Regions from separate parts of the Hydrogenophaga sp. GW823-FHT04C09 genome, predicted to be linked through region 1. Evidence: predicted binding sites of a transcription regulator. Region 1 holds the regulator's gene; the other holds the start of a gene.
What was found. Region 1 encodes LexA, which represses DNA repair genes until DNA is damaged. Its sites were predicted from a motif close to ACTGTATNNNNATACAGT; they were not measured.

Region 1 (14,964 bases):
TCATGCAGTTCCAGAAGAAGGTGTGGTTCCAGATCTGGGCCGAGTTGTTGTAGATGCCGCCGCTGGACTTCTTGATGATGGACTCGAGGTCCATGTTCTCGAACTCCGTGCCCTTTTGCAGGTTGTTCAGGTTGACCACATACGCGTTGTGGTGCTTGCCGTGGTGGTACTCGAGCGTCTCGCGGCTGTAGTGCGGGGCCAGGGCGTCCAGGTCGTAAGGCAGTTTGGGCAGGGTGTGTTCCATGGGGTTCCTCTTGCGTTGGTGTTGTGAAATGGCGCGCTTGGCCGCGGGAAGCGGAGCACAAGGCAATCGGGCCTCCGCATTGTAGGCAAGGCCAGTGACGGCAGAGCGATCAGGGTTTCTCGGCCCTCAGGGATTCAGCCTTCCACCCTCACGTCCAGCGAGCCATCGGCCAGCGTCGCGCGCAGCGGCTGCCCGGGCCGGGCCTGAGCGGCGCGCGTGAGCGCAGCACCATGCTCGTCGGTGAGAAAGGCATAGCCCCGCTGCAGCACGAGTTGCGGATCGAGCAGGCCCAGCGCGGTCTGGCCGCGCTGCAACCGCTGCCGCTGCGCTTGCAGCGCGCGCTGCAAGGATGGCGGCAACTGGGTCTGCAAGGTCTGCAGGCGGTTGTGCTGGCGCTGGATCGCCAGCGAACCACTGCGCTGCAAGCCGTGCTCCAGACTGGCCAGGTGCTGCAGGCTGTCGTGGATGCGCCCGGAGGGCCGCCCCAGGCGCTGGGCCAGGCGGTCAAGCCGCTGACCGCGCTGATCGATGTCCGAATAGGCGCCATCGTTCAGGCGCTCCTGCAGGTAGGCCAGTTCGCCTAGGCGCTGCACTTTCGTGGGTGCGCACAGCTCGGCCGCCGCGGTCGGCGTGGGCGCGCGCAGGTCGGCCACGAAATCGGCCAAAGTGAAGTCGGTCTCGTGTCCGACGCCGCACACCACGGGCATCGGGGCCTGCGCGATGGTGCGCACCAGCACCGGGTCGTTGAACGACCACAGGTCTTCCAGCGACCCGCCTCCGCGCACGAGCAGCAGCACCTCGCTCTCGCCGGTGTCCGCATGCCGCTGGTAAGCGGTTTGCAGCGCGGCGCACAGCTCGGCAGGCGCCTGCGCGCCCTGCACGGCCGCCGGGTAGATGACCACCGGAATATGGGGCACCCGCCGCTTCAACGCCGTGACCACATCGCGCAAGGCCGCCGCACCCAGGGACGTGACGATGCCGATGCTGCGCGGCTGCACGGGCAGCGGACGTTTGCGGGCCTCCTCGAACAGGCCCTCGGCCTCCAGCTGGGCCTTGAGCTTGAGGAATTGTTCGAACAGCGCGCCCTGCCCCGCGGGCTGCAGCGACTCGACAATGAGCTGCAGATCGCCGCGCGCACCGTAGACATCGAGCTTGCCACGCGCCTCGACCAGCTGGCCATCGCGCGGGGCAAAACTCAACTGCTCGGCCGAGCGCCTGAACATGGCGCAACGCACCTGGCCGATCTCGTCCTTGAGCGAAAAATAACAATGGCCGCTGGCCGCCCTCGAAAAGCCCGAAAGCTCCCCCCGAACCGCCACCGGATTGAATCGGGCCGAGACGGTGTCGGCCACGGCTCGCATCAGCGGGCCAACTGCCCACACACGCCGCGCGGACGGCTGATCGGCATCGAACAAGGATTCAGCCACGCGCATCTCCGGGGCAAATGTGTCCACAAGCCGCGCCGTTGCTGGCGATGCTGAAACACCCTTCAATGGCGCCGCGCGATGCCGCCAAGAGCCTTGATTCCAAAGACATTTGCAGTGCCTGTTTTGTGATCGACGTGTCGCCGGCCCTTCCAGGCCGGGGTTTCGTGCGCATCGCGGGTGAGTTTTTCACAAAGTTATCCACAGAATTTGTGCATCAGGGAGAGGAATCGGGCCCGACTGGCTGGACGGCATGGGCAGGGGCCGAATGGTCGGTCCCTTCAGAGGGCCGCACATGGGCCTGAGACATAATCGTTCGCACCCTCAAGGCCACCCGCGTCCGGTGGCACTAGCCTGGAGTTCTGATTTGTTTTCCATCATACAAGCCGCTGGCTGGCCCATCTGGCCCCTGATCGCCTGTTCCGTGCTCGGCATGGCCCTGGTCATCGAACGCTTCGTCAGCCTCAAAACGCGCAAGATCTTCCCGCCCAAGCTGCTCGACGAAGCCATCATGGTCTCGCGCAACGGCATCCCGGGCCCGGACGTGGTCAAGCAGCTTGAACAGAACTCCGTGCTGGGCACGGTGCTCGCCACCGGTTTCCGCACCTACAACGTCAACCCGCGCGCCACCGAAGACGACCTGCGCGCCAGCCTGGAAGGCGCGGGCCGCGAAGCCGCCGCCAAGCTGCAGCGCTACCTGGGCGCGCTGGCCACGATCGCGTCGGCCGCGCCCCTGCTCGGCCTGCTCGGCACCGTCATCGGCATGATCGAGATCTTCGGCTCGCAGGCGGTGGACACCGTTGGCGCCGTGCCCGGCATGGGCAACCCCGGCCAGCTCGCGCACGGCATCTCGATCGCCCTCTACAACACCGCGTTCGGCCTGATCATCGCCATCCCCGCGCTGATCTTCTGGCGCTACTTCCGCGCCCGGGTGGACAGCTACCTGCTGTCCATGGAACTCGCGGCGGAGCGCTTCGCCCGGCACCTGCTGAGCCTGCGGAAGCCCACGCTATGAACTTCCGCACCGGTGAGCACGATGAGCCCGAGATCAACCTGATCCCGTTCATCGACATCCTGCTGGTGGTGCTGATCTTCCTGATGCTCACCACCACCTACAGCAAGTTCACCGAACTGAAGGTGAACCTTCCGGTGGCCGACGCGCAGGCGCCCAAGCAGAATCCGCGCGAGATCGTGGTGGCGGTGGGCAGCGACGGCCGCTACTCCATCAACCGGCAGGTGCTCGAGGGCGCGGGCGTCGAGGTCCTCACGCGCGTGCTCTCGGAAGCCTCGCAGGACAACCGCGACACAGTCATCGTCATCAGCGCGGACGCCGCCGCCACCCACCAGTCGGTCATCAATGTGATGGACGCCGCCCGCCGGGCCGGCCTGGTGCAGATCACGTTCGCCACCCAGCAGACGGGTGCCCCCGCCCGCGGCAAACCCTGACGCGCCACGGGTGCCCGCCATGAGCCAGGCCCAGGGGCAGACGCAGGAAGCCGCCTGGCTGCGGCGCGCCCAGCAACGCGGCCCGCTGTCCTGCCTGCTCTGGCCCGTCTCCCTGCTGTACCGCTCGCTCATGGCCCTGCGCCGCTGGCTGTATGCCCGTGGGCTGCTGAAGGTTCACCAGATGGATGTGCCGGTCGTCGTGGTCGGCAACGTGGTGGTCGGCGGTGCGGGAAAGACGCCCTGCACCATCGCGCTGGTCAAGCACCTTCAGGCGCAGGGCTGGCATCCCGGTGTGGTCTCGCGGGGTCATGGCCGGCACGCCATCGGCGTGACCCATGTGCACGCCGACACGCCAGCCAGCGAAGCCGGGGACGAGCCCCTCTTGATCCACCAGCGCACCGGCGTCCCCGTCTGCGTGGCGGCTCGCCGGGTCGATGCCGCGCGCGCGCTGCGCGCCACCCACCCCGACGTGGATGTGCTGGTGTGCGACGACGGGCTGCAGCACCTCGCGTTGGCGAGGCAACTGGCCATCGCGGTGTTTGACGACCGCGGCGTGGGCAACGGTTGGCTGCTGCCCGCCGGCCTGCTGCGCGAACCCTGGCCGCCCGCGCGCCACGCGCCGTTCAGGCCCGACCTTCTCCTGCGGCAAGGCCGCGCGGGTGCGCCGGCCGCCACGGGTGTGGCGGCGCCGGACATGCCCGCGTTCGGGGCGGTGCGGCAACTGGCCGCCCATGCCGTCGGCCCCCGGGGCCAGCGCATCGAACTGTCGCGATTGAAGGGCGAGCCGCTGACCGCGGTGGCCGGCATCGCCCGGCCCGAGGTGTTCTTTGACATGCTGCGGGAGGCCGGCCTCGCCCCCACGCAGCAGGTGGCCCTGCCGGATCACGCCGACCCGGCGGCCTACGCGGAGCTGGTGCACGGCGCGCGGCACCCCTTGGTCTGCACCGAGAAGGACGCGACCAAACTCTTTGCCCTTTTGCCGGCAGACGGCTCCGTGCAAGCCTGGGCCGTCCCGCTCGAACTCACGCCCGACCCGGCATTTTTCGAGGCGGTCGACGCCCATCTGACCGCCTGGCGCCCCGCGCCTTGAAACCCGGATCCAGCCGGCGCGACTATCATTCCGCCATGGACACCAAACTGCTCGAACTGCTGGTCTGCCCGGTCACCAAGGGCCCTCTGATCTTCGACCGCGACAAGCAGGAACTGCTCTCGCGCAGCGCGCGCCTGGCCTACCCGGTGCGCGACGGCATTCCCATCCTGCTCGAACACGAGGCCCGCACGATCAGCGAAGAGGAAGCGGCGCGCCCATCGGCCCCCGCCCCGCTCGCATGAGCCTGCCCACCGCGGCGGCCGACTTCACCGTCCTCATTCCCGCCCGGCTGGCCTCCACCCGCCTGCCCGACAAACCCCTGGCCGACATCGCCGGCGTGCCCATGGTGGTGCGCGTGGCGCAGCGCGCGATGCAGAGCGGCGCCTCGCGCTGCGTGGTGGCGGCCGACGATCCGCGCATCGTCGACGCCTGCGCCGCCCACGGCGTGCAAGCCCTGCTCACGCGAACCGACCACCGCTCCGGCAGCGACCGCCTGGCCGAAGCCTGCGCCCTGCTCGGCCTGGCGGATGAGGCATTGGTGGTCAATGTGCAAGGCGACGAACCTCTGATCGAGCCGACGCTGATCGACGCCGTGGCGGCCGAACTGCGGCGCCGCGACGATTGCGTGATGAGCACCGCCGCCCACGCCCTCGACAGCACGAGCGACTTCCTCAATCCCAACGTGGTGAAGGTGGTGCTCGACCGCATGGGCACCGCGCTGTACTTCAGCCGCGCACCCATCGCCTGGTGGCGCGATGGCATGGCACCCGGCCAGCCCATGAGCGCGCTGCCGACCCCTGCGCCACTGCGCCACGTCGGCATCTACGCCTATCGCGCCGGCTTCCTGCGGCAGTTTCCCCAGCTGGAGCCTTCGTCGCTGGAAGCAATCGAGTCGCTGGAGCAATTGCGCGTGCTCTGGCACGGCCACCGCATCGCGGTGCACGTGACGGCCCATGCACCGGGCCCCGGCGTGGACACGCCGCAAGATCTTCAACGGGTGCGCGAGCTGCTCGCCAAGGCCTGAATTACGGGCCTTGCGGTGGGCGTCGGAGCCCTTTTCCTGTCAGCCAGAGCGAAGGGTGCCCGTGCTATCCTCGACCGGTCGCCCCGGCTCCCACGCCCTGGGGCCGCCGCTCGAGACAAGCGGCCACGCCATTGAAACTCTGAAAAAAGGAAAGCGATGAGACTGATTCTGTTGGGCGCCCCGGGTGCCGGCAAAGGAACGCAAGCCACGTTCATTTGCCAAAAATACGGCATCCCCCAGATCTCCACCGGCGACATGCTGCGCGCGGCGGTGAAGGCCGGCACCCCCCTGGGGCTGCAAGCCAAGGCCGTGATGGAATCCGGCGGTCTGGTCAGCGACGACCTCATCATCAACCTGGTCAAGGAACGCATTGCCCAGTCCGATTGCGCCAACGGCTTCCTGTTCGACGGCTTCCCGCGCACCATTCCGCAGGCCGATGCCATGAAGTCCGCCGGCGTGAAGCTGGACTACGTGCTGGAAATTGACGTGCCGTTCGACGCCATCATCGAACGCATGAGCGGCCGCCGTTCGCACCCCGCCTCGGGCCGCACCTACCACGTCAAGTTCAACCCGCCCAAGGTGGAAGGCAAGGACGACGTGACCGGCGAGCCGTTGATCCAGCGCGAAGACGACAAGGAAGAGACCGTGAAGAAGCGGCTCGAGGTCTACAGCGCACAGACCCGTCCCCTCGTGGACTACTACAGCAGCTGGGCGCGCTCGGACGCGGCCGCCGCGCCCAAGTACCGCGCCATCAGCGGCATGGGCTCGGTCGAGGACATCACGGCGCGCGCCTTCGAGGCGCTGTCGAAGTAAGCCACCCCGGCTTCCCGCAGAACACCCGGCCACGTGCCGGGTGTTCCGCTTTCAGGAGGGCTCAAGCCGGGCTGGAGCGCAGGCCGTAGGCCTTGCCCTCCAGAAACACGTACTCGGCGCGCAGGATCGCTTCGCCCTTCTCGTCCTTGAACGCGAAGCCCACGGTGGACAGGGAGGCCCCGGTCTTGACCTCAGGCATCTGCCATTGCCCCAACCGGAACAGCGGCGCCAGTTCGATCTCCCAGCGCCGGTCGCGGCGCGTGGGCAACACGGTCTTGGCCAGCAGCGCGGGCCCGTCGATGCCCGCCGTCTGGGCGGGCAAAGGGCGTTGGCCGAGGTCGGCCGGCAGGCGCAGGGCCTCGGGCAGCTCCAGCACCAGCTCGGCGTGCGGGTTGCGCCACTTCACCTCGACCACCCGCCCCTCCAGGTAGAGCGGACGGTCCTGGTCGAAGCTGCTCCAGCCATGGTGGGCCAGCGCCCCACCGCCCCAACCCCCCAGGCCCAGCCAGGCCCCGGTCCGAATCACATCACGTCGTTGCATGGAGATCTCCTTCCCATCACACGTAACCGATCCAACGGCCGCAGGTCAGCACCAGCAGCCACAAGGCCGACGACAGCAGCATCAAGAGGCGCGCAGTGCGGTCCTGGCGCTGCAGCGATCGGCGGGCGTGGAACCAGCCGGCGTTGCACCCCGCCAGCATGATCAACACCATCTTGGCTGTGAACACGCGATTGGCCAGCAGTTCCCCGGCCTGGGTACCGAACATCAGGAGGCCCGACACGGCGGCCAGTGCGAAACCCACCGCCACCAGGCCCAGGCTCAGTTTCGCCAGGGGCTCCACAGGCAGGCTCTGGCCCCAGCCGAACACCCGCAGTTCCAGCAGCGTCAGGTTGCCGAGCAACAGCGCCACGCCCAGCAGATGGGCCACTTCCAGCATGGGGTACGCCCAGGCGTGGGCACCGAGCGCGGCGAACATCGCGTCATTCCATCAGCAGGTCCAGCGCCAGCGCCAACCGGGCCTTGACCGGCGAGAGCCCGGCCGAGTGCGCGAATGGCAGGCCAGCGTGCGGCACCACCCTTCCGCGCGCACAACGCGTCGCCAGCACCACCCGCACCCGTTGTGCCTGCGCGGCATTCAGCGCATCGGTCAGCGCCTGGTGAACGGTACCGTTGCCCGTGCCGGCCACCACGATGCCCCGCAAGGGACGGGCGGCGCCTGGCGCCATCAAGGCCCGCACCAGGCTGCCGTCCGCGTCGGCATGGCTGGTCACCAGTTCGACCCGAGGCAGGGCGTCGGCCGCCAGGAAGCGGGCCAGCGGGGCTGGATCGTGGGAAGCAACGGAGGCGCCCCGGGATCGGAAACGGCGCACCTCCCCCTCCTCCACACAAGCCAGCGGCCCCGCGTCTCCAGAGTCAAAAGCGTCCAGGCGGTAGGTGTGCACCTTCGCCACCTCCAGCGCGCCGTGCACCTGTCCGGCACACACCACCACCACGCCGGCCTCCCCATGCCGCACCACGGCCAGCGCGTCGGCAAGGTTCTGCGGCCCATCCGGCACCAGCGCGGAAGCCGGGCGCATCGCGCAGGTCAGCACCACAGGCTTGGTGGGTTGGAGCAGGCGCTGCAGCACGAACGCCGTTTCCTCCAGGGTGTCGGTGCCGTGCGTCACGATCACCGCCGACACCTGGGGATCGTCCAGATGCGCCTGGAGCCGTGCCGCCAGCGCCTGCCACACCGGCAGGCCCATGTCCTTGCTGTCGATCTGGGCGACCTGCTCCACCTCCAACGGCACGCCGGCCAAAGCCGGAACGGCCGCCACCAGATCGGCCACGCCGACCTGCCCCGCCACGTAGCCCACGTTGTCGCCCGCCTGCGCCGCACGCCCGGCGATGGTGCCGCCCGTGCCCAGGATCACGAGCCGCCGGCCCTGATTTGTGTCCACCACTTGCCAATCCTTGAAAACTGGTTAAAAATACAGATACTGGATAAGAAAACAGGTATCAGCCACTTCCCGCGTTGTTCCTGCCTTCCCAGATGGCGTTCCCCTTGGCCACCACGTTCCCGACGAGGTCCTCATGCTCGACATGCCCCATACCGCACCGAAGCTCACCGCCCGGCAGCAACAGATTCTGGAATTGATCCAGACGGCGATCGCACGCACCGGCGCACCGCCCACCCGTGCCGAAATCGCCAGCGAACTCGGGTTCAAGTCGGCCAATGCCGCCGAAGAGCATCTGCAAGCGCTGGCGCGCAAGGGCGTGATCGAACTGGTCAGTGGCACTTCGCGAGGCATCCGCCTGCGCAGCGAAGACCTGCAGTCCATCAACGATTCGCGCGGGCGCCAGCTTACACTGCCGATCCCCAGCCTGGCCCAGCTGGTGCTCCCCCTGATCGGTCGCGTCGCAGCCGGTTCGCCCATCCTGGCGCAGGAGCATGTGGACCAGACCTACCAGGTCGAGCGCAGCCTGTTCCAGCGCACGCCCGACTACCTGCTCAAGGTGCGTGGCATGTCCATGCGCGACATCGGCATCATGGACGGCGATCTGCTCGCCGTGCAGGCCACGAAGGAAGCCAAGAACGGCCAGATCGTGGTGGCCCGCCTGGGTGACGACGTCACCGTCAAACGCTTCATGCGGCGCCAGCACCTGATTGAATTGCACGCGGAAAACCCCGACTACAAGACCATCGTCGTCGAACCGGGCGAGCCATTCGAAATCGAAGGACTCGCCGTGGGCCTGATCCGCAACAGCTTCCAGCTCTGACCGATCCCGGTCCGTGTCGCCTCAGCAGGTGGCGGGCGTTTGGTCCCGGTGGGTGCACAACCCACCACAAGGACACATCCCTGCGAAGGCGTTTGATTTTGCAATCCTGCCTGTGTTCAACCCCACCCAATGGAGTTTCGCATGGGAAAAATTTTCAACACCAACACGTGGCGCGCCCCTTTGCAGTTGATCGACTGCTGGTTGCCCTCTCCCGCCCTTCGCCGGGCAACGGCCGCCAACGAGCCCGTGGCCACGCAGGTTGTACAGCGCTTTGCGCGTGCCGGGTGGCTCAAGCGCGCCAGCACAACCCGCAGTCCACTTGTCTTGCGGGCCGTGCCACCGGCAGCGGACCCTGTGCCTCGCGTGCGCGTGCTGCAGCAGACCGGCCCCGCGGCGGCGCACCGGGCCGGTGTCAGGCTGGTGATCTCGGGCCGCATCAACGATGTGTGCGCCGAACTCGATCGACTGGCCGACCAGGAACGCCAGCTGTCCACGCGCGCGGCCTGAACTCGGCCGCCGCCAGCGAGCACACGGCCATCCTCCAGGCTCCCGGCGCGCCGTGCCTGCTTGTAACCAGGGGTCAGCGGCCCGGAAGGCCTGGGAGGTGAAGGCACAATAGGGTCATGAATATTGTGATCCTTGATGACTATCAGGACGCTGTGCGCAAACTGCGGTGTGCCGAGAAACTGGAGCCTTACCCGGCCAAAGTCTTCACCAACACGGTCAAGGGCGTGGGCCAGCTGTCCATCCGATTGCGCGATGCCGATGTGCTGGTCCTGATCCGGGAACGCACCGCCATCACCCGTCAACTGGTTGAAAAACTCCCCCGGCTCAAACTCATCGCCCAGACCGGGCGCGTGGGTGAGCATGTGGACGTCAATGCCTGCACCGAGCGTGGCATCGCGGTGGCCGAGGGCGTGGGTTCACCCGTCTCCACCGCCGAGCTCACCTGGGCCCTGATGCTTGCGGCCATGCGCCGCATCCCGCAATACGTCTCCAACCTCAAGCATGGCGCCTGGCAACAGGCTGGGCTGAAGGCCGCGGCCATGCCCGCCAACTTCGGCGTGGGCATGGTGCTGCGTGGCAAGACGCTGGGCATCTGGAGCTACGGCCGCATCGGGCAGATGGTGGCAGGTTACGGGCGGGCCTTCGGCATGCGCGTGATCGTGTGGGGCAGCGAAGAAAGCTGTGCCCGCGCCGCGTCCGATGGTTTCGATGTGGCCCCCAGCAAGGCAGCCCTGTTTGAAACGGCCGACGTGCTGAGCCTGCACTTGCGGCTGAGCGAGAGCAACGCGGGCTGTGTGACACCCGAAGACCTCGCCGCCATGAAGACCTCCGCGCTGTTGGTCAACACCTCCCGCGCCGAGCTCATCCAGCCCGAGGCGCTGATCGCCGCGCTGAACCGGGGTCGCCCGGGCATGGCCGCGATCGACGTGTTCGAATCCGAGCCCATCCTGCAAGGCCATGCCCTGCTGCGGCTCGAAAACTGCATCTGCACGCCCCACATCGGCTATGTCGAGCAGGACAGCTACGAGATGTACTTCTCCTCTGCGTTCGACAACGTGGTCAACTACATCAAGGGCACACCGACCAATATCGTCAATCCAGGCGCGCTGCAGGTTCGACGCTGATGGCTGCGATCGACCTCACCCCAGAAAAAACGCCGGTTGTCACCGGCGTTTTTTCTGGGTACCAAGGGCGTCAGCGTTTGCCATCCGGCTTCGAGCCTGGCTCGTCGTCCGGCGGCATGAAGTCCAACACCTCGAAATCGATCAGGTTGCTCAGCGGCAGGTCCTGGGCGTCACCTGCCTTGGCGGTCGGCTCCACGGGCGGCGACACCTCTGGCAACAAGGCCTCGAAGGCAGAGAACTCGGAGAGGTCGTTCAGGTTGATGTCCAGGCCCAGGTGGGACGACGCAGGCACCAGCACACCCAGGTCCATCGGCTGGGTGTTGCGACCGCCAGCAGGCTCTTCAGCGACGGGGGGCTTCTTGCCGGCTGGCGCGCTCGGACGCCGGCCGTCGGCTTTCAGCGGTTGCATGTTCGTGTGCCGGAATTCGCTGTGCTTTGCCGCGGACGGCTCGTCTCGCTTGATCAGCTCCTTGGCCATCGCGTGCAACAGCAAGAGCTCGCGGTACGCCTCGAGATCGAACACCTCGACTTCGTCGTCGCTGGCGTCCCGGAAGATCGACTCCTCGATCAGGTCCAGCACCCGGGGCTCCGGCCACAGCGACTGAATGCGGCTGAAGGCCGTTTCGTAGGCTTCAAGGCCTCGACCACCGTCGGTGTAGCGGTTGAAGGGCGGCGCGCCGGCATTGAAGACGTGGTTGAACTCGTCGCGCAGGGCGTCGTAGTCTTCGCGGCGCCCCAGGCGGTGATAGAGCTTGAACAGATCCAGGTAAGCCAGGGGGCTGGGCTCATGGCTCTCGGCCAGGTGGTTGCGCAGCACTTGGATGGCCTGCTCGTCTTCACCCAGCGACACGAAAAAGTCGGCCTGCTGCTGAATGTCGAACAACTCTTCCGTGGCCACCGAACGGGAGATGCCCAAGGCGCTCGGTGAAAAATCCCGACGGTCGCGCGATGGCAGCGCAACCGCCGATTCCGGCTGTGGATCGCTCTCGCGCGCAGCGGCGCCATCGAGGGCCTGCAAATCGTCCAGCGACGAATCCTGATCCAGGTGAAGATCGAGTTCCACGCCGCCGGGCGCGGGGGCCGCCACCGTCGGGGCGCCCTGGCGCACGGGCTTGCGGAGCTGTGCCGGCATGGTTTTGTCTTCAGGCGTCGAGGACCACCACGCACGGGACGCCTCGGACCCGGCCTGCGCTGGACGGCGGCGCGACGCCATCAGCAGCGCCAGAAGCGTCAGCAACAGCAGTGCGCCCAGCAGGTACACCAGCCAGTTGCGGTAGCGCTGGTCACGCGCCTCATTCAGTTGGGCGTTCAGCTCGCCAATGCTGTTCTGGCTCTGGGCCCGGGCGTTGCGCAGTTGCTCGGCTTCCGCCTCCAGCGCCGCGAGTTTCTGGGCGTCCCGCAGGATGTCTTCCGGCGACGCGCTGAGAGACTTCCAGAGCAGGCCGGCGGCGGCGCGGGCTTCTTCGGAGGTGGCGGGCTCACTCAGCAAGAAGGGCGAGAGCTTGAGCGTCGGATCGCGCTCGATGCCCGCATCCAGATCGATCGGGTCCAGCTGCAGGCGGGGCGCCGCAGGGGGTGCCGGTGGACGGCGCACCACACTGCTCGCACGGGGCGACGCGGTGGCACCCGGTTTCGCGGCGGGCTTGGGCGCAGGCCGTGCCGATGGCGAAGCCACAGGGCCAGCCGCAACGGGCGGCCGAGCGCTGGCGGTGCCACTCTCTACCAGGCTGCCGCCCGCGACACCGGGACCCGCAGGCGTGGAAGGCGCCTGCGCCACCGCCGGGGGCGCCACGGCCACCGGGTTGTTGGATCGGTCGACCGGCGCCATCGGCTCGTTGAGCGGGTCGGCCAGCAGCACGAAGCGGCGGGTGAACGCGGTGCCGCAGCCGGCACGCACGTACAAGGTGACGATGGGTTCGTTGATGGGCTGCCGAGTCTGGATACGCACCGAGGACTCGGCCTCGGCTTTCTGGGGCGTGCTGCGAACCAGACCGGGCGACACTTGCGTATCGCCAAAAAAGACATCCGCATTGAGGCACTGGTTGGTGAGATCCTCACCCGGAGCGAGAAGAACCTGAACCCGGACATCGAGAGGTTGTCCGATGACAGCTGCACCACTGTGCCGCCCCAGCGTGGCCGCCGAACTGCCCAGCGCAGTTAATAGCAAAATACAGCCTGTCCATGTCTGGCGCACGTTGGAAGCCCTTCGTTCTTTCGTTGGATCATTTTGTCATAGCTCCAGGCACCCTCATTCCAAATACAACACACTTATGCAACCCATATTTCTTCATACGGGCATCGTCGGGACCGGTGCCATGGGCCGCGGCATTGCCCAGATGGCGGCCCAGGCCGGCAGCCAGGTCTGGCTCTTCGACGTGCAGGCCGGCGCGGCGGAGGCCGCCCGCGCCGCCCTTCAAGGCACCTGGCAGACGCTGGTGGGCAAGAACCGCATGGAGGCCAGCCAGATGGAAGACTGCCTGGCACGGGTGCATTTGGCCGGTGCGCTGACCGACCTCGCGCCCTGCGATCTGGTGGTGGAAGCCATCGTCGAACGGCTCGACGTCAAGCAACGCCTGTTTGCCGATCTCGAAGCCATCGTCCAACCCGATGCGGTGCTGGCCACCAACACCTCGTCGCTCTCGGTCACCTCGATCGGTGCCGCGCTCAAGCGCCCGGCCCAACTCGCTGGCTACCACTTCTTCAACCCGGTGCCCCTGATGAAGGTGGTCGAGGTCATTGCCGGCCTCAAGACCAGCGCCACGGTCTGCCAGCGCCTGACGGACTACACCCGCCAGTTCGGCCACACGCCGGTCTCGGCACAGGACACGCCGGGCTTCATCGTCAACCACGCCGGCCGCGGCTACGGCACCGAAGCCCTGCGCGTGGTGGGCGAACGCGTGGCCGATTTCGCCACCATCGACCGCATCCTCAAGGACCAGATGGGCTTCAAGCTCGGCCCGTTCGAGCTGATGGACCTGACGGCGCTGGACGTCTCGCACCCCGTGATGGAGTCGATCTACCACCAGTATTTCGAGGAGCCGCGCTACCGCCCCAGCGTGATCACCGCCCAGCGCCTGGCTGGGGGCGTGGTGGGCAAGAAGGTCGGTGAAGGTTTCTATGCCTACGACAAGGGCGTGGCCCAGGTGCCGGCCGACGTGGCCGCGCCGACCGTCGCGGAGCTGCCACCGGTCTGGGTCTCGCCCAAGGCAGCCCGCCGGGCCGAGCTCTATCAGTTGCTCAAGGACCTGGGCGCGCACATCGAGACCGCCGCCGCACCGTCGGCCGCCGCGCTCATTCTGGTGGCGCCGCTGGGTCTGGACGTGACCACGCTGGCCGCCGTGGAACGCCTGGACGCGTCGCGCACCGTGGGCATCGACATGATGCTCGACGACGCCTCCACCCGCCGCCGCGTGCTGGCCACCAACCCCGCCACCCGGGCCGACATGCGCGACGCCGCTCACGCCCTGTTCGCCAGCGACGGCAAGGCCGTGAGCGTGGTGCGCGACAGCGGTGGTTTCGTCACGCAGCGCGTGGTGGCCACCATCGTCAACATCGCGACCGACATGTGCCAGCAGGGCATCTGCTCGCCGGCCGACCTGGACGTGGCGGTCACCCTCGGCCTGGGCTACCCGATGGGGCCGCTGGCCATGGGCGACCGCATTGGTCCCACCAACCTGCTGGAGATCCTGTTCAACCTGCAGACGGTTTACGGCGACCCGCGTTACCGCCCTTCCCCCTGGCTGCGCCGCCGTGGCGCGCTGGGCCTGAGCCTGACGCACGAAGAAGCCTGATTCCCGACCGCAAGGACCGACACCGCATGACCGCCAGCCTCAAGAGCCACAGCCATGGTCAGACCATGGTGCTGACCATCAGCAACCCGGAACACCGCAACGCCCTCGGCCCCGACATGTACGCCGCTGGCGTGGAAGCGCTCAACGTGGCCGAAAGCAGCCCCGAAGTGCGCAGCGTGGTGCTCACGGGCGAAGGCGCGCACTTCTGTGCCGGCGGCAACCTGCAGCGGCTGCTGGCCAACCGGCAGCAGCCGCCCGAGGTGCAGGCGCAGAGCATCGAGGGTTTGCACAACTGGATCGAGACCATCCGCGCCTTCCCCAAGCCCGTGGTGGCGGCCGTGGAAGGCGCGTGCGCCGGTGCCGGTTTTTCGCTGGCGCTGGCTTGCGACCTGGTGATCGCCGCGCAGAACAGCGTGTTCGCGATGTCGTACAGCAGCGTGGGCCTGTCGCCCGACGGCGGGGCCACCTGGAGCCTGATGCGCGCCCTGCCCCGGGCCACGGCGCTGCAGTTGCTGTTGTGCGGTGAACGCATCGGCGCCGAGCGGCTGCAGCAACTGGGCGTCATCACCCAGACCAGCACGCCGGGAGAAGCGCTGCACGACGCGCTGACGCTGTGCGAACGCCTCAATGCGCGCGCGCCCAACGCGCTCAGCAGCATCAAGGAACTCGCCAACGACGCCCCGACGGTCACACTGCACGCGCAGCTGTCGGCCGAGCGCGATCATTTCGTGCGCAACCTG
Region 2 (14,964 bases), on a different contig from region 1:
TGAGCTCGCTGCTGGTGGAGTCGATGCTGGGCAGCACCTCCACCGTGAAGCCCGGCAGCAGGGGCACCACGGCTTCCCAGACCGCTTCCGCGTGACGGGTCAGGGTGTCTGCCATGTGAGGGGAGAGGTCCTTAGCCGAGCTTGGACGCGCGTCCCGCGCGTTTGGGGGCGAGCAGCGTGCCGCGGCACTTCTTGGCGCCGCACCAGCAGGGGTACTCGGCCTTGAGCTTGGGCGTGTAGGGCTCGTCGATCACCAGGCCGTAGTCGTAGAACAGCTCCTCGCCGGCCTGGATGGGGCGCAACGAACGGATGAACACCCGGCCGTCTTCCACGTCGGCTTCGCAGTTGGGCTTGCAGCTGTGGTTGATCCAGCGCGCCGAATTGCCGCCGACCTTGGCGTCGATCACGTGCTCTTCATCGATGTGGAAGTAGAACGTGTGGTTCGGGTCGCTCGGGTCGTGCGGATGGCGGCGCAGCGCCTCCTCCCAGGTGATGATCTCGCCCACGTATTCGATGAGCGTCTCGCCCTCGGCCAGATCGACCACGGCGTACACGCCCTTGCCATGCACGCCGGAGCGCCGGGTCTGGATGCGGCGGCTGGCGGCGGGGGCGGCGGCCTTGGTCTTGGTGGAAGAAGGGCGCGGCTGCGTCTGGCGGGGGCTTTTCGTCACGGCCGAAATATTTGGTAAGGTTGTTTCATGCAGGTGCGCGCGGGTGTGCGCGTGCCCATGTGCGCGTGTACACGCGCGTGGAAAGCCGATTGTAGAGATGAAAACCCTGGTCATTGCCGAGAAGCCATCCGTGGCCCAAGACATCGTGCGAGCGCTTACCCCGGTGGCGGGCAAGTTCGACAAGCACGATGACCACTTTGAGAATGACAAGTACGTGGTGACTTCCGCCGTGGGTCACCTGGTGGAGATCGCTGCGCCGGAGGAGTTCGACGTGAAGCGCGGCAAGTGGAGCTTCGCGCACCTGCCGGTGCTGCCGCCGTACTTCGAACTCAAGCCGATCGACAAGACCAAGTCGCGGCTGTCCGCGGTGGTCAAGCTCGTCAAGCGCAAGGATGTGTCGCGCCTCATCAACGCCTGTGACGCGGGCCGCGAGGGGGAGCTGATCTTCCGCCTGATCGAGCAGTACGCAGGCGGCCTGAAGAACGGCAGCTACCAGCCGCTGGGCAAACCGGTGCAGCGCCTGTGGCTGCAGTCGATGACGCCCGCGGCCATCCGAGACGGCTTCGAGCAGCTGCGCAGCAACGAGCAGATGCTGGGCCTGGCCGATGCCGCGCGCAGCCGTTCCGAGGCCGACTGGATGGTTGGCATCAACGGCACGCGCGCCATGACCGCCTTCAACTCGCGCGACGGGGGCTTCTTCCTCACCACCGTCGGCCGGGTGCAGACGCCCACGCTGTCCATCGTGGTCGAGCGCGAGGAAAAGATCCGCGCCCACAGGAGCCGCGACTACTGGGAAATCCACGCCAGCTTCCTGGCCGAGGCCGGCGAATACCCGGGCAAGTGGTTCGATCCCAACTTCAAGAAGCCCACCGGTGACGATGCCGACGCCGAGCTGCGCGCCGACCGCGTCTGGACCCAGCGCGAGGCGCTGGCGATCGCCGACGCGGTGCGGGGCAAGGCCGCCAGCGTCAAGGAAGAGAGCAAGCCCACCACCCAGGCCTGCGGCCTGCTGTACGACCTGACCAGCCTGCAGCGCGAGGCCAACGGCCGCTTCGGCTTCTCGGCCAAGACCACGCTGCAACTGGCGCAAAGCCTGTACGAGCGCCACAAGGCCCTGACCTACCCCCGGACCGACTCGCGCGCCCTGCCCGAGGACTACCTGCCCACCGTCAGGCAGACCTTCGAGATGCTGGCCGGCAGCGGCATGAAGCACCTCGCGCCGCACGCGAAGACCGCGCTGGACAACAGCTACATCCGCCCGAGCAAGCGCATCTTCGACAACAGCAAGGTCAGCGACCACTTTGCCATCATCCCCACGCTGCAGGCGCCCAGCGGCCTGAGCGAAGCCGAGCAGAAACTGTACGACCTGGTCGTGCGCCGCTTCCTGGCGGTGTTTTTCCCGAGCGCCGAGTTCATGGTGACCACGCGCATCAGCTCGGTGCTGAACCACCACTTCAAGACCGAAGGCAAGGTGCTCGTGAAGCCGGGCTGGATGGCCGTCTATGGCAAGGAGGCCGCCGAGGACGTGGCCGATGCCAAGGACGGTGACAAGGGCCAGAACCTGGTGCCCGTGCGCGAGGGCGAGACCGTGCGCACCGAGAGCGTCGAGCCCAAGGGCCTGAAGACCAAGCCGCCCGCGCGCTATTCGGAAGCCACGCTGCTGGGCGCCATGGAAGGCGCCGGCAAGCTGGTGGACGACGACGAGCTGCGCGAAGCCATGCAGGAAAAGGGTCTGGGCACGCCTGCCACGCGCGCGGCCATCATCGAAGGCCTGCTGACCGAGAAGTACATGTTCCGCGAAGGCCGCGAGATCATCCCCACCGCCAAGGCCTTCCAGCTCATGACGCTGCTGCGCGGCCTGGGCGTGGAAGAACTCTCCAAGCCCGAGCTCACCGGCGAGTGGGAGTACAAGCTCGCGCAGATGGAGCATGGCCAGCTCAGCCGCGCCGCCTTCATGGGCGAGATCGCCGCCATGACCGAGCGCATGGTGAAGAAGGCCAAGGAATACGACCGCGACACCATTCCGGGCAACTACGCCACGCTGTCCACGCCCTGCCCGAACTGCGGCGGCGTGGTGAAGGAAAACTACCGCCGCTACACCTGCACCGGCGCCGACGGCAACAGCGAGGGCTGCGGCTTCTCGTTCGGCAAGTCGCCCGCCGGGCGCACCTTCGAGCCCGAGGAGGCCGAACAGCTGCTGCGCGACAAGAAGATCGGCCCGCTCGAAGGTTTCCGCTCCAAGGCGGGTTGGCCCTTCGTGGCCGAGATCGTGATCAAGTTCAACGAAGAAGAAAAGAACTGGAAGCTGGAGTTCGACTTCGGCGACGACAAGAAGGGCGAAGAAAGCGGCGAGCTGGTGGACTTCACCGGCAGCGAGTCGCTCGGCGCCTGCCCCAAGTGCGGCAGCCCGGTGCACGAGCACGGCAGCAACTACGTGTGCGAAAAATCGGTGCCGACCCTGGCCCAGCCCACGCCGACCTGCGACTTCAAGAGTGGCAAGATCATCCTGCAACAGCCGGTGGCGCGCGAACAGATGAGCAAGCTGCTGGAGACCGGCAAGACCGACCTGCTCGACAAGTTCGTTTCGATGCGCACGCGCCGCGCGTTCAAGGCCTTCCTGGCCTGGGACAAGGAAGCCGGCAAGGTGAACTTCGAGTTCGAGCCGCGCGCGAGCAAGTTCCCGCCGCGCAAGACCGCCGCCGGCGCGCCGGCCAAGGCCGCCCCGGCGAAGAAGGCCGCGCCCGCCAAGAAGGCACCCGCGGCCAAGAAAGCCGCGGCGGCCAAGACGCCCAAGGCACCGCGCAAGACCACGGCGGCCAGCGGCAAGCAGCCCAGCGCCGCCCTGGCCGCGGTGATCGGCGAAGGCCCGGTGTCCCGCCCCGAGGTGGTGAAGAAGCTGTGGGACTACATCAAGGCCAACGGCCTGCAGGACGCCACCGACAAGCGCCGCGTCAACGCCGATGCCAAGCTCGCCGCCGTGTTCGGCAAGCCGCAGGTCACCATGTTCGAGATCGCGGGCATCGTGGGCCAGCACCTGACCTGATTGTTTCCAAAAGGATTTCCGCATGAGCCTGACTCTCTATTTCGCCCCCGGCGCGTGTTCCTTCGTGCCCCACAGCATGCTGGAGCTCTCCGGCGCCGCGTTCGAGCCACACAGCGTCAAGCTGCACAAGAACGAGCAGCGCAGCCCCGAGTACCTGGCGATCAACCCGCGTGGCCAGGTGCCGGTGCTGGTGGACGATGGCCAGGTGATCACGCAGATCGTGGCCATCCTGCTGCACCTCGATGCGAAGCTGCCCGAGGCGGGCATCCTGCCGGCGTCCGGCCTGGCGCGCACGCGCGCGCTGCAGACCCTGACCTGGATGAACAACACCGTGCACCCCACCTTCACGCACGTGTTCATGCCGGACAAGTTCACCGACGACGAGGCCGCCAAGCAGGCGATCCGCGCCCACGCCGCCAAGACCTACAAGGGCCTGCTGGACGAGATCGAGGTGATGGCCAGGCAGGCCTCGCCCTGGATGATGGGCGAGCGCCCCGGCGCGCTGGACGCCTACGCGCTCACGCTGCTGCGCTGGGGCGGTTTTGCCGGCATCGATCCCACCACCCAGCCGGCGACCTGGGACCTGGCCCAGCGCTTCGCCGCGCTGCCGCCGGTGGCGCGCGCGGTCGAGCGCGAAAAGCTGATGCTCAACATCTACAAGCCCAAGGCCTGAACGTTCAGGCCGGCAGTCGGGGCGTCTTCGGGGTGAAGCGCACCGAGGCCAGCAGACCGGGCGGGTTGCGCTCGGGGTGCGCGCTGTCGATCAGCACCGTGGCGCCGTGCTGCTGCGCGATCTCCTGCACGATGGTCAGGCCCAGGCCCGAGCCGTCCACGTTGGTGCCCAGCGCACGGTAGAACGGCTGCAGCACGAACTCGCGTTCGCTCTCGGGAATGCCCGGGCCGTTGTCCTCCACCTGCAGGATCTGCACGCCGCTGAACGGGTCGATCAGCACGCGCGCGGTGACCACGCCGCCGCGCCCGCTGTAGTTGATCGCGTTGTCCACCAGGTTGCGCACCATCTCCTGCAGCAGGATGGGGTTGCCGTCCATCAGACAGTCTTCCGGCACCTCCTCGGGGCCTTCGCAGCCCAGGTCGATGCCGTGTTCCAGCGCGCGCGGCACTGAGTCCTGCACCACACCGCGCACCAGGCGCGCCAGGTCCACGCGCGCGCTGGGCAGGGTGCGGCCGGTGGTCTCGGCGCGCGCCAGCGCGAGCAGCTGGTTCACGGTGTGCGTGGCGCGTGAGCTGGAGCGCGCGATCTGCTTGAGCGAGCTGTGGATTTCCTCCGCGTTGCTCTCGCGCTGGGCCAGTTCGGCCTGCATGCGCAGGCCGGCCAGCGGCGTCTTGAGCTGGTGCGCCGCGTCGGCCAGGAAGCGCCGCTGCGTGGTGAGCGAGGCCTTCAGGCGCGTGAGCAGGTCGTTGATCGACGACACCAGCGGCGCAACCTCCTGCGGGATGGCCGACTCCTCGATCGGGCTCAGGTCGTCGGGCTTGCGCGCGCGGATGCGCTGCTCCAGCTCGTTGAGCGGGCGGATGCCACGCACCAGCGCCAGCCACACCAGCAGCACGGCCAGCGGCAGGATGACGAACTGCGGCACCATCACGCCCTTGATGATTTCGGCCGCCAGCGTGGAGCGCTTGCCGCGCGTCTCGGCCACCTGCATCAGCACCAGGTGCTGGGCGTCGTTGCGTTCGAGCCAGGTGTAGGCCACCCGCACCTCGTCGCCGCGCACCACGTCGTCGCGCAGCAGCACGCGGCCGGCCTCGGGCGTCTCGTCCTCGCGCGGGCGGGGAAAGTCCAGCTCACCGCTGACGAGCTTGCCGCGCGGGTCGATCACCTGGTAGTAGACGAGGTCGCTGTCGTCGGCGCGCAGCAGGTCGCGCGCCTGCGCGTTGAGGTTGAAGCTGATCTGCCCGTTCTGGTTCGCCACGAACTGCGTGAGCGCCTGCAGGTTGAACTCCAGCGCACGGTCGAACGGTTTGCTCGCGATGCCCTGGGCCACGAACCAGGTCAGGGCCAGCGACAGCGGCCACAGCAGCAGCAGCGGCGTGAGCATCCAGTCCAGGATCTCGCCGAACAGACTGCGCTGTTCGCGCTGGAACAGGCCGAACGACTTCGGGATGGGGCGGCCCGCCACCGGCGGCGGTGCGGCCTCGATCAAAGCCTCGGTTTCAGCCGGCGATTTTTTCAAGGCAGTAGCCCAGACCGCGCACGGTGGCGATGCGGATCGGGCCCTTCTCGATCTTCTTGCGCAGGCGGTGGATGTAGACCTCGATGGCGTTGTTGCTCACCTCTTCGCCCCACTCGCACAGGCGCTCGACCAGCTGGTCCTTGCTCACCAGGCGCCCGGCGCGCTGCAGCAGCACCTCCAGCAGGCCGAGTTCACGCGCCGAGAGCTCGACCATCTTGCCGTCGATGGTGGCCACGCGGCCGGCCTGGTCGTATTCGAGCGGGCCGTGGCGGATGGTGTTGGTGGAGCCGCCCATGCCGCGCCGGGTGAGCGCGCGCACGCGGGCTTCGAGTTCCTGCAGCGAGAACGGCTTGGCCATGTAGTCGTCGGCGCCGTAGTCCAGGCCCTTGACGCGCTCCTCGATGCTGTCGGCCGCGGTGAGGATGAGCACCGGCAGCGTGGAGCCGCGCGAACGCAGGCGCTTGAGCACCTCCAGGCCGTGCAGCCGGGGCAGGCCCAGGTCCAGGATCAGCAGGTCGAACTCGTTGTTGGTCAGCAGGGCGGCGTCGGCCTCGGTGCCGCTGGTGACGTGGTCCACCGCCGCGCCGGCGGCGCGCAGGCTGCGCAGCAGGCCGTCCGCCAGCACGTGGTCGTCTTCGGCAATCAGGATGCGCATGGGAAGGTCTCCTGGGTGGCTGCCGGGGCAGCGCTTCATCGGGGAATGCCCGGCATCGGGCGAACCATTTTAGGCCGCGCAGGCCCCTGCGGCACGGTGTTCAGCGGGGTGGCACGGCCGCGCGCGCGCCGGGTGATTCCGAGCCATAGGCCTCCAGGCCGAGCGCCACCACGGTGGCCACCGCGTCGCCCACCTGGGCGCGGAATTCCGCCTCCGCCTGGGCCACGGCCTGGCGGAACGCCTCCAGCCACAGCAGCCCGGTGTCGGTGAACACGATGCGCCGTGCCCGCGCATCGCGCGCGTCCGCCTCGCGCCGCACCAGGCCCCAGGCCTCGCACTGCGTCACCAGGTCGCCCATGGCCTGCTTGCTCATGCCCGCCTGGTGCGCCAGCTCGGTCAGGCGCGAGCCGTGCAGGCCCAGGTGGCGCGTGATGTGGATGTGCGCGGCGCCCACCTGCGCCCGCGCCGCCAGGTGCGAGAGCGCCAGCGGCACGTTGGCGTCGTGCGCCATCAGGCTGAGCACGCGCTCGTCGAAGCGGCGCAGCGCCAGGCCCATCAGGCGCCCCAGATGGCCGCCGCGCCAGCGGTCGTCGGGCAAAACAGGGGCGGTGTCGGGCATTCGCTGATGGTAAGGCAAACTGACCAAATAACGCCTTGTTCGAATTCAACCTGCCTGTAAACTCCTGCTCAAGCATCCAGCCTGTACGCATTTACAGGCTTTGCGAACCTCTACCACCCGCTCAGGAGCCCCTCATGGACGCAGCCGTCAAGAACAACCCCCTCAACAGCGAAAAAGCCAAGGCCTTGCAGGCCGCGCTGGCCCAGATCGAAAAGCAGTTCGGCAAGGGCACCATCATGCGGTTGGGCGAGGGTGAGGTGATCGAGGACATCCAGGTCGTCTCCACCGGCTCGCTGGGCCTGGACATCGCCCTGGGCGTCGGCGGCCTGCCCAAGGGCCGCGTGGTCGAGATCTACGGCCCGGAATCCTCGGGCAAGACCACGCTGACCCTGCAGGTCATTGCCGAAATGCAGAAGCTCGGCGGCCAGTGCGCCTTCGTCGATGCCGAGCACGCGCTGGACATCCAGTACGCGCAGAAGCTTGGCGTGAACCTGCAGGACCTGCTCATTTCCCAACCCGACACCGGCGAGCAGGCGCTCGAGATCGTCGACAGCCTGGTGCGTTCCGGCGCGGTCGATCTGATCGTGGTCGACTCGGTGGCCGCGCTCACGCCCAAGGCCGAACTCGAAGGCGAAATGGGCGATTCGCTGCCCGGCCTGCAGGCCCGCCTGATGAGCCAGGCGCTGCGCAAACTCACGGCGCACATCAAGAAGACCAACTGCATGGTCATCTTCATCAACCAGATCCGCATGAAGATCGGTGTGATGTTCGGCAGCCCCGAAACCACCACCGGCGGCAACGCGCTGAAGTTCTACGCCTCGGTGCGCCTGGACATCCGCCGCACCGGCACGATCAAGAAGGGCGAGGAAGCGATCGGCAACGAGACCAAGGTCAAGGTGGTCAAGAACAAGGTCTCGCCACCCTTCAAGACGGCCGAGTTCGACATCCTGTTCGGCGAAGGCATCAGCCGCGAGGGCGAGATCCTCGATCTGGGCGTGGTGCATCGCGTGATCGAGAAGTCGGGCGCCTGGTACGCCTACAACGGCGAGAAGATCGGCCAGGGCCGCGACAATGCGCGCGAATTCCTGCGCGAGAACATCGAACTGCGCGTGGAGATCGAGAACAAGGTGCGCACCGAACTGGGCGTGCCGCTGCTGCCGGTGGACGAAGCGCCGGCGCCCGCCAAGGGCGGCAAGGCCGAAAAGGCCGAGAAGGCGGCCAAGGCCAAGGACGTTGACGCCACGCCGGCGGCCTGACCCCCGCCCTTGCGCGCATGGCCTTCGACCAGATTTCCCTCAAAGGCCGTGCGCTGCGCCTGCTCGCCGGGCGCGAGCATTCACGCGCCGAATTGCAGCGCAAGCTGAGCGTGCACGAAACCGAGCCTGGCGAGCTGGCGAAAGCGCTGGACGAGCTGGAGGCCAAAGGCTTCATCAACGAGCAGCGCGTGCTGGAGTCGGTGCTGCACCGGCGCTCGGCCCGCCTGGGCGCGTCTCGCGTGCGCCAGGAGCTGCAGGCCAAGGGGCTGGACCCGCAGGCGGTGGCCGAGGCGGTGGCGGGCCTGCAGGGTTCGGAAGAAGCGCGCGCGCGCGAGGTCTGGCGCAAGCGCTTCGCCGGGCCGCCGGCCGACGCCGCCGAGCGCGGCAAGCAGATGCGTTTCCTGCTCACGCGCGGCTTTGGCGCCGAGGTGGTGCGGCGCGTGGTGAAGGGCGCGCCTGCCGACGACAGCGAGGACTGAACGCGCGCGTCAGCGTGGCTGGGTGGCCGAGGCGCCGCCCGGCGCCCGGGGCGGGCGCAGCATGCGCCAGGCCAGCAGGCCGCTGGCCACCATGATGCCCGTGCCCAGCACCGCGGCGGCCTGCAGCCCATCGACAAAGGCGCTGCGCGCGGCCAGCCCCAGGGCCTCGGCCAGCGGCGCGGGCAGGCTTTCGGCGACCCGCAGCGCGCCGCCCAGGGTCGAGGCTTCGGCCACGGCCTCCTGGGGCAGGCCCGCCGGCAACTGGCCCGCCATGCCGGCGCGGTAGAGGCCCGTGGCCATGCTGCCGAACACCGCGATGCCCAGGGCGCCGGACAGCTCCGCGCTGGTCTCCGACAGGGCCGATGCCGCGCCCGCGCGCTCGGGCGGCGCCGAGCTGATGACGATGTCGTTGCCCAGCGTGAACACCGGCGCCATGCCGATGCCCATGAGCGTCATGCCCACGACCAGCGCGGCAAGGCCATGGGGGCCATCGACCAGCGCCACGCCCGCGAAGCCGACCGCTGCCACCGCCAGCCCCGTCACCATGGTGCGGGGCGCCGAACAACGTTGCGCGATGGCCGGTGTCAGCATCGAACCGACCACGAACGACAGGGCCCAGGGCACGGTGCACAGGCCCGCCACCAGGGGCGAGAGGCCCAGCACCAGCTGCAGGTGCTGCGAGATGAAGATGTAGACGCCGAACATCGCGAACGAGGTAAGGGCATAGGTGCAGATGGCGGCCGCGAAGCGGGGCTGGCCGAACAGCCGCAGGTCGAGCAGCGGGTAGGCGATGCGGCGCTGGCGCCGCACGAAGGCCACGCCCGCCGCGAGGCCGAGCGCCGCAGCCACCCAGGTCGGCGCGTCCACATGGCCTTCGGCCGCCTGCTTGAGCGCGAACACGCCGCCGAGCACGGCGGTGAGCGAGAGCGCCACGCTGCCCAGGTCGAGCCGGCCCGCCTCGGGGTCGCGGTACTCGGGCAGCAGGAAGGGGCCCACCGCCAACAGCAGCAACATCACCGGCACCGCGGCCCAGAAGATCGCGGGCCAGGCGAAGTACTGCAGGATCACGCCACCCACCAGCGGGCCGATCGCGCCACCCACCGAGTAGCTCGAGATCCAGATGCCGATGGCGATGCGGCGCTCGCGCTCATCGCGGAACATGTTGGAGATGAGCGAGAGCGTGGACGGTGCCAGCGTGGCGCCGGCGATGCCGAGCAGCGCGCGCGTGGCGATGAGGGCCTGCGCGGTGGTGGACAGGGCCGCCGCCACCGAGGCGGCCGCGAACGCCATCGCCCCGATCATCAGCAGCCGGCGCCGCCCGATCTTGTCGCCCAGCGTGCCCATGGTGATCAGCAGGCCGGCGACCATGAAGCCGTAGATGTCGATGATCCAGAGCAGTTGCGCGGACGAAGGCCGCAGGTCGGCGCTGATGGCGGGCAGCGCGAGGTTGAGCACCGTGAGGTCCATGGCATAGACCAGGCAGGGCAGGGCGATCACGCCCAGCGCCACCCATTCGCGGCGCGTGGCCCGGGGTGGAGCGATCTCGATGGCTGGCGGAGTGGCAGGCATGGGGTTTCCTCGAGGTTCGGCGGTGGACCGCGCCGAGATCCGGCGCCATCCTGGGGTACGACGAACCAGGGCCGGGCGTTTCGACAACCCGCCGCTCAGCCTTACAGGCCGAGCATCAGCTTCAGGTTCTGCACCGCGGCGCCGCTGGCGCCCTTGCCCAGGTTGTCCAGCCGGGCGACCACCACCGCCTGCTTCGCCTCGCCGTTGCCGAACACGCGGATTTCGAGCTGGTTGGTGTCGTTCAAGGCCAGGGCGTCGAGCTTGCCGTCTTCGGTCGCCGGTTGCACGCTCACCCATTCACTGCCCGCGTAGTGCTTTGCGTAGGCCGCGTGCAGGTCGGCCAGCGTGGGCTGGCCGGGCAGGGTGTCCAGGTGCAGGGGCAACTGCACCAACATGCCCTGTGCGAAGTTGCCGACGGATGGCACGAAGATGGGCCGGCGCGTGAGGCCGGTGTAGGCCAGGATTTCCGGGATGTGCTTGTGCTTGAGGCCCAGGGCGTACAGCTCATAGGCCGGGGCTTCGCCTTTTTCGTAGGCCTCGATCATGGTGCGGCCGCCGCCCGAGTAGCCGCTGACGGCGGGCAGGCAGACCGGGTAGTCGGCGGGCAGCAGGCCGGCGTCGACCAGCGGGCGCAGCAGGGCAATGGCGCCGCTGGCATAGCAGCCCGGGTTGGCCACGCGGCGGGCGTTGACCACCGCGTCGCGCTGGCCCGGCGCGAGTTCGGGGAAACCGAACACCCAGCCGGGTGCGGTGCGGTGGGCGGTGGAGGCGTCGATGACCTTGGGCTGCCGGCCGGGCAGGGCATCGATCATGGCGACCGATTCGCGCGCCGCGTCGTCGTGCAGGCAGAGGATGACCAGATCGACCTGCGCCATCAGCTCGCGCTTGGCGACCGGGTCCTTGCGGCGCTCGGGTGCGATGCTCACGAGTTCGATCTGCGGCATGCCTTGCAGGCGCTCGCGAATCTGCAATCCGGTGGTGCCTGCTTCGCCGTCGATGAAAACCTTGGCCATGGCCGCTCTGCCTTGTCAGTTGGATTCAGGGGGATTACCAAACCCGCGCGTCGAATGCGCGCTTTTGGTGCGTTGCACCATGATACAGTCCCGGGTTGCTGTTTTCAGTGCCCACCCAGCGGCCACCCCGGTTCGGCCGTCACTCTTTTACCTGTTCCTGAGAGACACCTCATGAAGATCCATGAATACCAAGGCAAGGAAATCTTGCGCCAGTTTGGTGTGCCCGTGCCCCGCGGCATTGCGGCATTTACGGTGCAAGAGGCGGTGGAAGCCGCTCAAAAGCTCGGCGGCCCGATCTGGGTGGTCAAGGCCCAGATCCACGCCGGTGGCCGTGGCAAGGGCGGTGGCGTGAAGGTGGCCAAGTCGGTGGACGACGTCAAGCGCCTGGCCGGCGAAATCCTGGGCATGCAGCTCAAGACGCACCAGACCGGCCCCGAAGGCCAGAAGGTTCGCCGCCTCTACATCGAAGACGGCGCCGACATCAAGAACGAACTGTACGTCTCGCTGGTGACCGACCGCGCGACGCAGAAGGTGGCCCTGATCGCTTCGAGCGAGGGCGGCATGGACATCGAGGAAGTGGCGCACGCCACGCCCGAAAAGATCATCACCGAGATGATCGATCCCCTGACCGGCATCACCACCGAGCAGAGCAAGAAGGTCGCCGCGGCCATCGGCCTGACCGGCGCCTCCGTCGACCAGGCCGCGGACATCTTCTCCAAGATCTACAAGTGCTACATGGACACGGACGCGTCGCTGGTGGAAATCAACCCGCTGAACTGCGACTCCAAGGGCAACCTGATGGCGCTGGACGCCAAGTTCAACTTCGACGCGAACGCGCTGTTCCGCCACCCTGAGATCGTGGCCTACCGCGACCTGGACGAAGAAGACCCGGCCGAAGTGGAAGCCTCCAAGTTCGACCTGGCCTACATCAGCCTGGACGGCAACATCGGCTGCCTGGTCAACGGCGCCGGCCTGGCCATGGCCACCATGGACACCATCAAGCTGTTCGGTGGCGAGCCCGCCAACTTCCTGGACGTGGGCGGTGGCGCCACCGCCGAGAAGGTGACGGAAGCCTTCAAGATCATGCTCAAGAACCCCAACGTCAAGGGCATCCTGGTCAACATCTTCGGCGGCATCATGAAGTGCGACACCATCGCCACCGGCGTGATCACCGCCTGCAAGGCCGTGAACCTGTCCGTGCCGCTGGTGGTGCGCATGAAGGGCACCAACGAAGAGCTGGGCAAGAAGCTGCTGGCCGAATCCGGCCTGCCCATCATCGCCGCAGACACCATGGCCGAAGCGGCGACCAAGATCGTTGCTGCCGTCAAGTAAGCCCGGAGAAACATCATGTCCATCTACATCAACAAAGACACCAAGGTCATCACCCAGGGCATCACGGGCAAGACGGGCCAGTTCCACACCGAGAAGTGCCAGGAATACGCGAACGGCAAGAACGCCTTCGTGGCCGGCGTGAACCCGAAGAAGGCCGGCGAGTCGATCTTCAACATCCCGATCTACGCCTCCGTCAAGGAAGCCGCGACGCAGACCGGCGCCACCGTGTCGGTGATCTACGTGCCGCCCGCGGGCGCCGCCGCCGCCATCTGGGAGGCCGTGGAAGCCGACCTGGACATGGCCATCTGCATCACCGAAGGCATCCCGGTGCGCGACATGCTCGAAGTGCGCAACAAGATGAAGGCCAAGGAAGCCGCCGGCGGCAAGAAGACCCTGCTGCTGGGCCCCAACTGCCCCGGCCTGATCACGCCCGACGAGATCAAGATCGGCATCATGCCCGGCCACATCCACCGCAAGGGCCGCATCGGCGTGGTGAGCCGTTCCGGCACGCTGACCTACGAAGCCGTGGCCATGCTGACGGAAGTGGGCCTGGGCCAGTCGACCGCCGTGGGCATTGGTGGCGACCCCATCAACGGCCTCAAGCACATCGACGTGATGAAGGCCTTCAACGACGATCCCGACACCGACGCCGTGATCATGATCGGTGAGATCGGCGGCCCGGACGAGGCCGACGCGGCCCGCTGGTGCAAGGCCAACATGAAGAAGCCGGTGGTGGGCTTCATCGCGGGCGTGACCGCGCCTCCCGGCAAGCGCATGGGCCACGCGGGCGCGCTGATCTCCGGCGGCGCCGACACGGCCGATGCCAAGCTTGCCGTCATGGAAGAGTCCGGCTTCATCATCACGCGCAACCCGTCGGAACTGGGCAAGCTGCTCAAGGCCCAGCTCTGAGCCACCCCTCGAGGGTGTGAAAAGGGCAACGCTTGCGTTGCCTTTTTTTATGTCCGCACGGAAATTGAGGTGCCGAATCCACAAAGGCGCTTGCTCGGCCGAACCTGATTGCAACAAAATGCAACATCCAGGATGCCAGCGATTTGCCGGCACCGACGGTGCGCTTGTCTCTGACCTTTGGGCAGTTCGCGGCGACCTGCAGGCGAACCCACCCGGAGAATGCGCGACGTGTCCACCCGCAAGACGAAACCCCTGCAAGGCCGAGGCCGGATCTGGCGATCCGACGCCTGCCTGGGCCTCGGGGTGGTGCTCGCCGTTTTCGCGCTGCACGCTTCGACCGACCTGTTCGACGGCCTGGAACGCCGCTTCTACGACGTTGCCAGCGCGGCCAGCAGCCGCCAGCCCAGTGAGCGCATCGCCATCATCGCGATCGACGACCAGAGCATTGCCAACATCGGGCGATGGCCCTGGTCGCGCGAGGTGCATGCGGAGCTGATCGACCAGCTCAGCGCGGCCAAGGCCAAGACCGTCGCTCACACCGCCTTCTTCTTCGAACCGCAGACCGACCGGGGCCTGGCCCAGCTGCGGGCCTTGCGCGGCCAGCTCGACGGCATGGCACCCGGCGCCACACCGCTGCCCGATCTGGGCGCCGTGTCGCGCCAGCGCCTGCTGGGATTCATTGGCGAGGCCGAGCAGCGCCTGGATACCGACGCCCGGCTGGTCGCCAGCATGGCGCGCGCGGGCAACGTGATCGTGCCTTCGGTGTTCACCCTGGGTGAGCCGCTGGGCCGGCCCGACGCGCCTTTGCCCGCCTTCGCCCAGCGCAGCGCGCTGGCCGACGACAGCGGCTTCGGCCTGCCGGCGCAACGCACGCAACAGCCCCTGCCCGCCGTGGGGGAGGCCGCCCGGGCGGTGGGCCACCTCAACCAGATTCAGGATGCCGACGGCGCGGTGCGCCGGGAAGCGCTGCTGGTGGACTTCGATGGTTACGCGGTGCCGTCCATGGCGCTGAGCGTCGCGGCGCACAGCCTGAACCTGGGCATGGAGGACATCCGCCTGTGGCCGGGCGAGGGCGTGCAGCTGGGCCCGACCCGCCTGCCGACCGACGAGGCGGCGCGCCTGCTGCCGCAGTTCTACGCCGATCGCGACGGCAAGCCCGCCTTCACGGTGGACTCCTTCTACGACGTGATCTCCGGGCGCATTCCCGCCAGCAAGTACACCGACAA

Region 2: the regulator LexA is predicted to act here: its motif matches at 7,261-7,278, upstream of recA (recombinase RecA).

Annotation. Positions count from the first base shown of each region.
Region 1 is NZ_JBXAIO010000006.1:186,841-201,804, reverse strand. It holds gene AC1Q9M_RS18030 (superoxide dismutase) at 1-244, opposite strand, end outside; gene xseA (exodeoxyribonuclease VII large subunit) at 379-1,677, opposite strand; gene AC1Q9M_RS18020 (MotA/TolQ/ExbB proton channel family protein) at 2,036-2,683, shown strand; gene AC1Q9M_RS18015 (ExbD/TolR family protein) at 2,680-3,114, shown strand; gene lpxK (tetraacyldisaccharide 4'-kinase) at 3,134-4,204, shown strand; gene AC1Q9M_RS18005 (Trm112 family protein) at 4,240-4,446, shown strand; gene kdsB (3-deoxy-manno-octulosonate cytidylyltransferase) at 4,443-5,228, shown strand; gene adk (adenylate kinase) at 5,385-6,041, shown strand; gene AC1Q9M_RS17990 (DUF6152 family protein) at 6,103-6,582, opposite strand; gene AC1Q9M_RS17985 (hypothetical protein) at 6,599-7,018, opposite strand; gene AC1Q9M_RS17980 (asparaginase) at 7,023-7,985, opposite strand; gene lexA (transcriptional repressor LexA) at 8,125-8,802, shown strand; gene AC1Q9M_RS17970 (hypothetical protein) at 9,157-9,309, shown strand; gene AC1Q9M_RS17965 (D-2-hydroxyacid dehydrogenase family protein) at 9,426-10,433, shown strand; gene AC1Q9M_RS17960 (type IV pilus assembly protein FimV) at 10,504-12,627, opposite strand; gene AC1Q9M_RS17955 (3-hydroxyacyl-CoA dehydrogenase) at 12,704-14,224, shown strand; gene AC1Q9M_RS17950 (oxepin-CoA hydrolase, alternative type) at 14,251-14,964, shown strand, end outside.
Region 2 is NZ_JBXAIO010000010.1:134,564-149,527, reverse strand. It holds gene AC1Q9M_RS23305 (biotin--[acetyl-CoA-carboxylase] ligase) at 1-115, opposite strand, end outside; gene AC1Q9M_RS23300 (SET domain-containing protein) at 132-671, opposite strand; gene AC1Q9M_RS23295 (DNA topoisomerase III) at 769-3,714, shown strand; gene AC1Q9M_RS23290 (glutathione S-transferase family protein) at 3,737-4,387, shown strand; gene AC1Q9M_RS23285 (sensor histidine kinase) at 4,392-5,771, opposite strand; gene AC1Q9M_RS23280 (response regulator) at 5,887-6,561, opposite strand; gene AC1Q9M_RS23275 (MarR family transcriptional regulator) at 6,662-7,180, opposite strand; gene recA (recombinase RecA) at 7,315-8,436, shown strand; gene recX (recombination regulator RecX) at 8,454-8,915, shown strand; gene AC1Q9M_RS23260 (MFS transporter) at 8,925-10,484, opposite strand; gene argC (N-acetyl-gamma-glutamyl-phosphate reductase) at 10,586-11,497, opposite strand; gene sucC (ADP-forming succinate--CoA ligase subunit beta) at 11,669-12,829, shown strand; gene sucD (succinate--CoA ligase subunit alpha) at 12,845-13,738, shown strand; gene AC1Q9M_RS23240 (CHASE2 domain-containing serine/threonine-protein kinase) at 13,967-14,964, shown strand, end outside.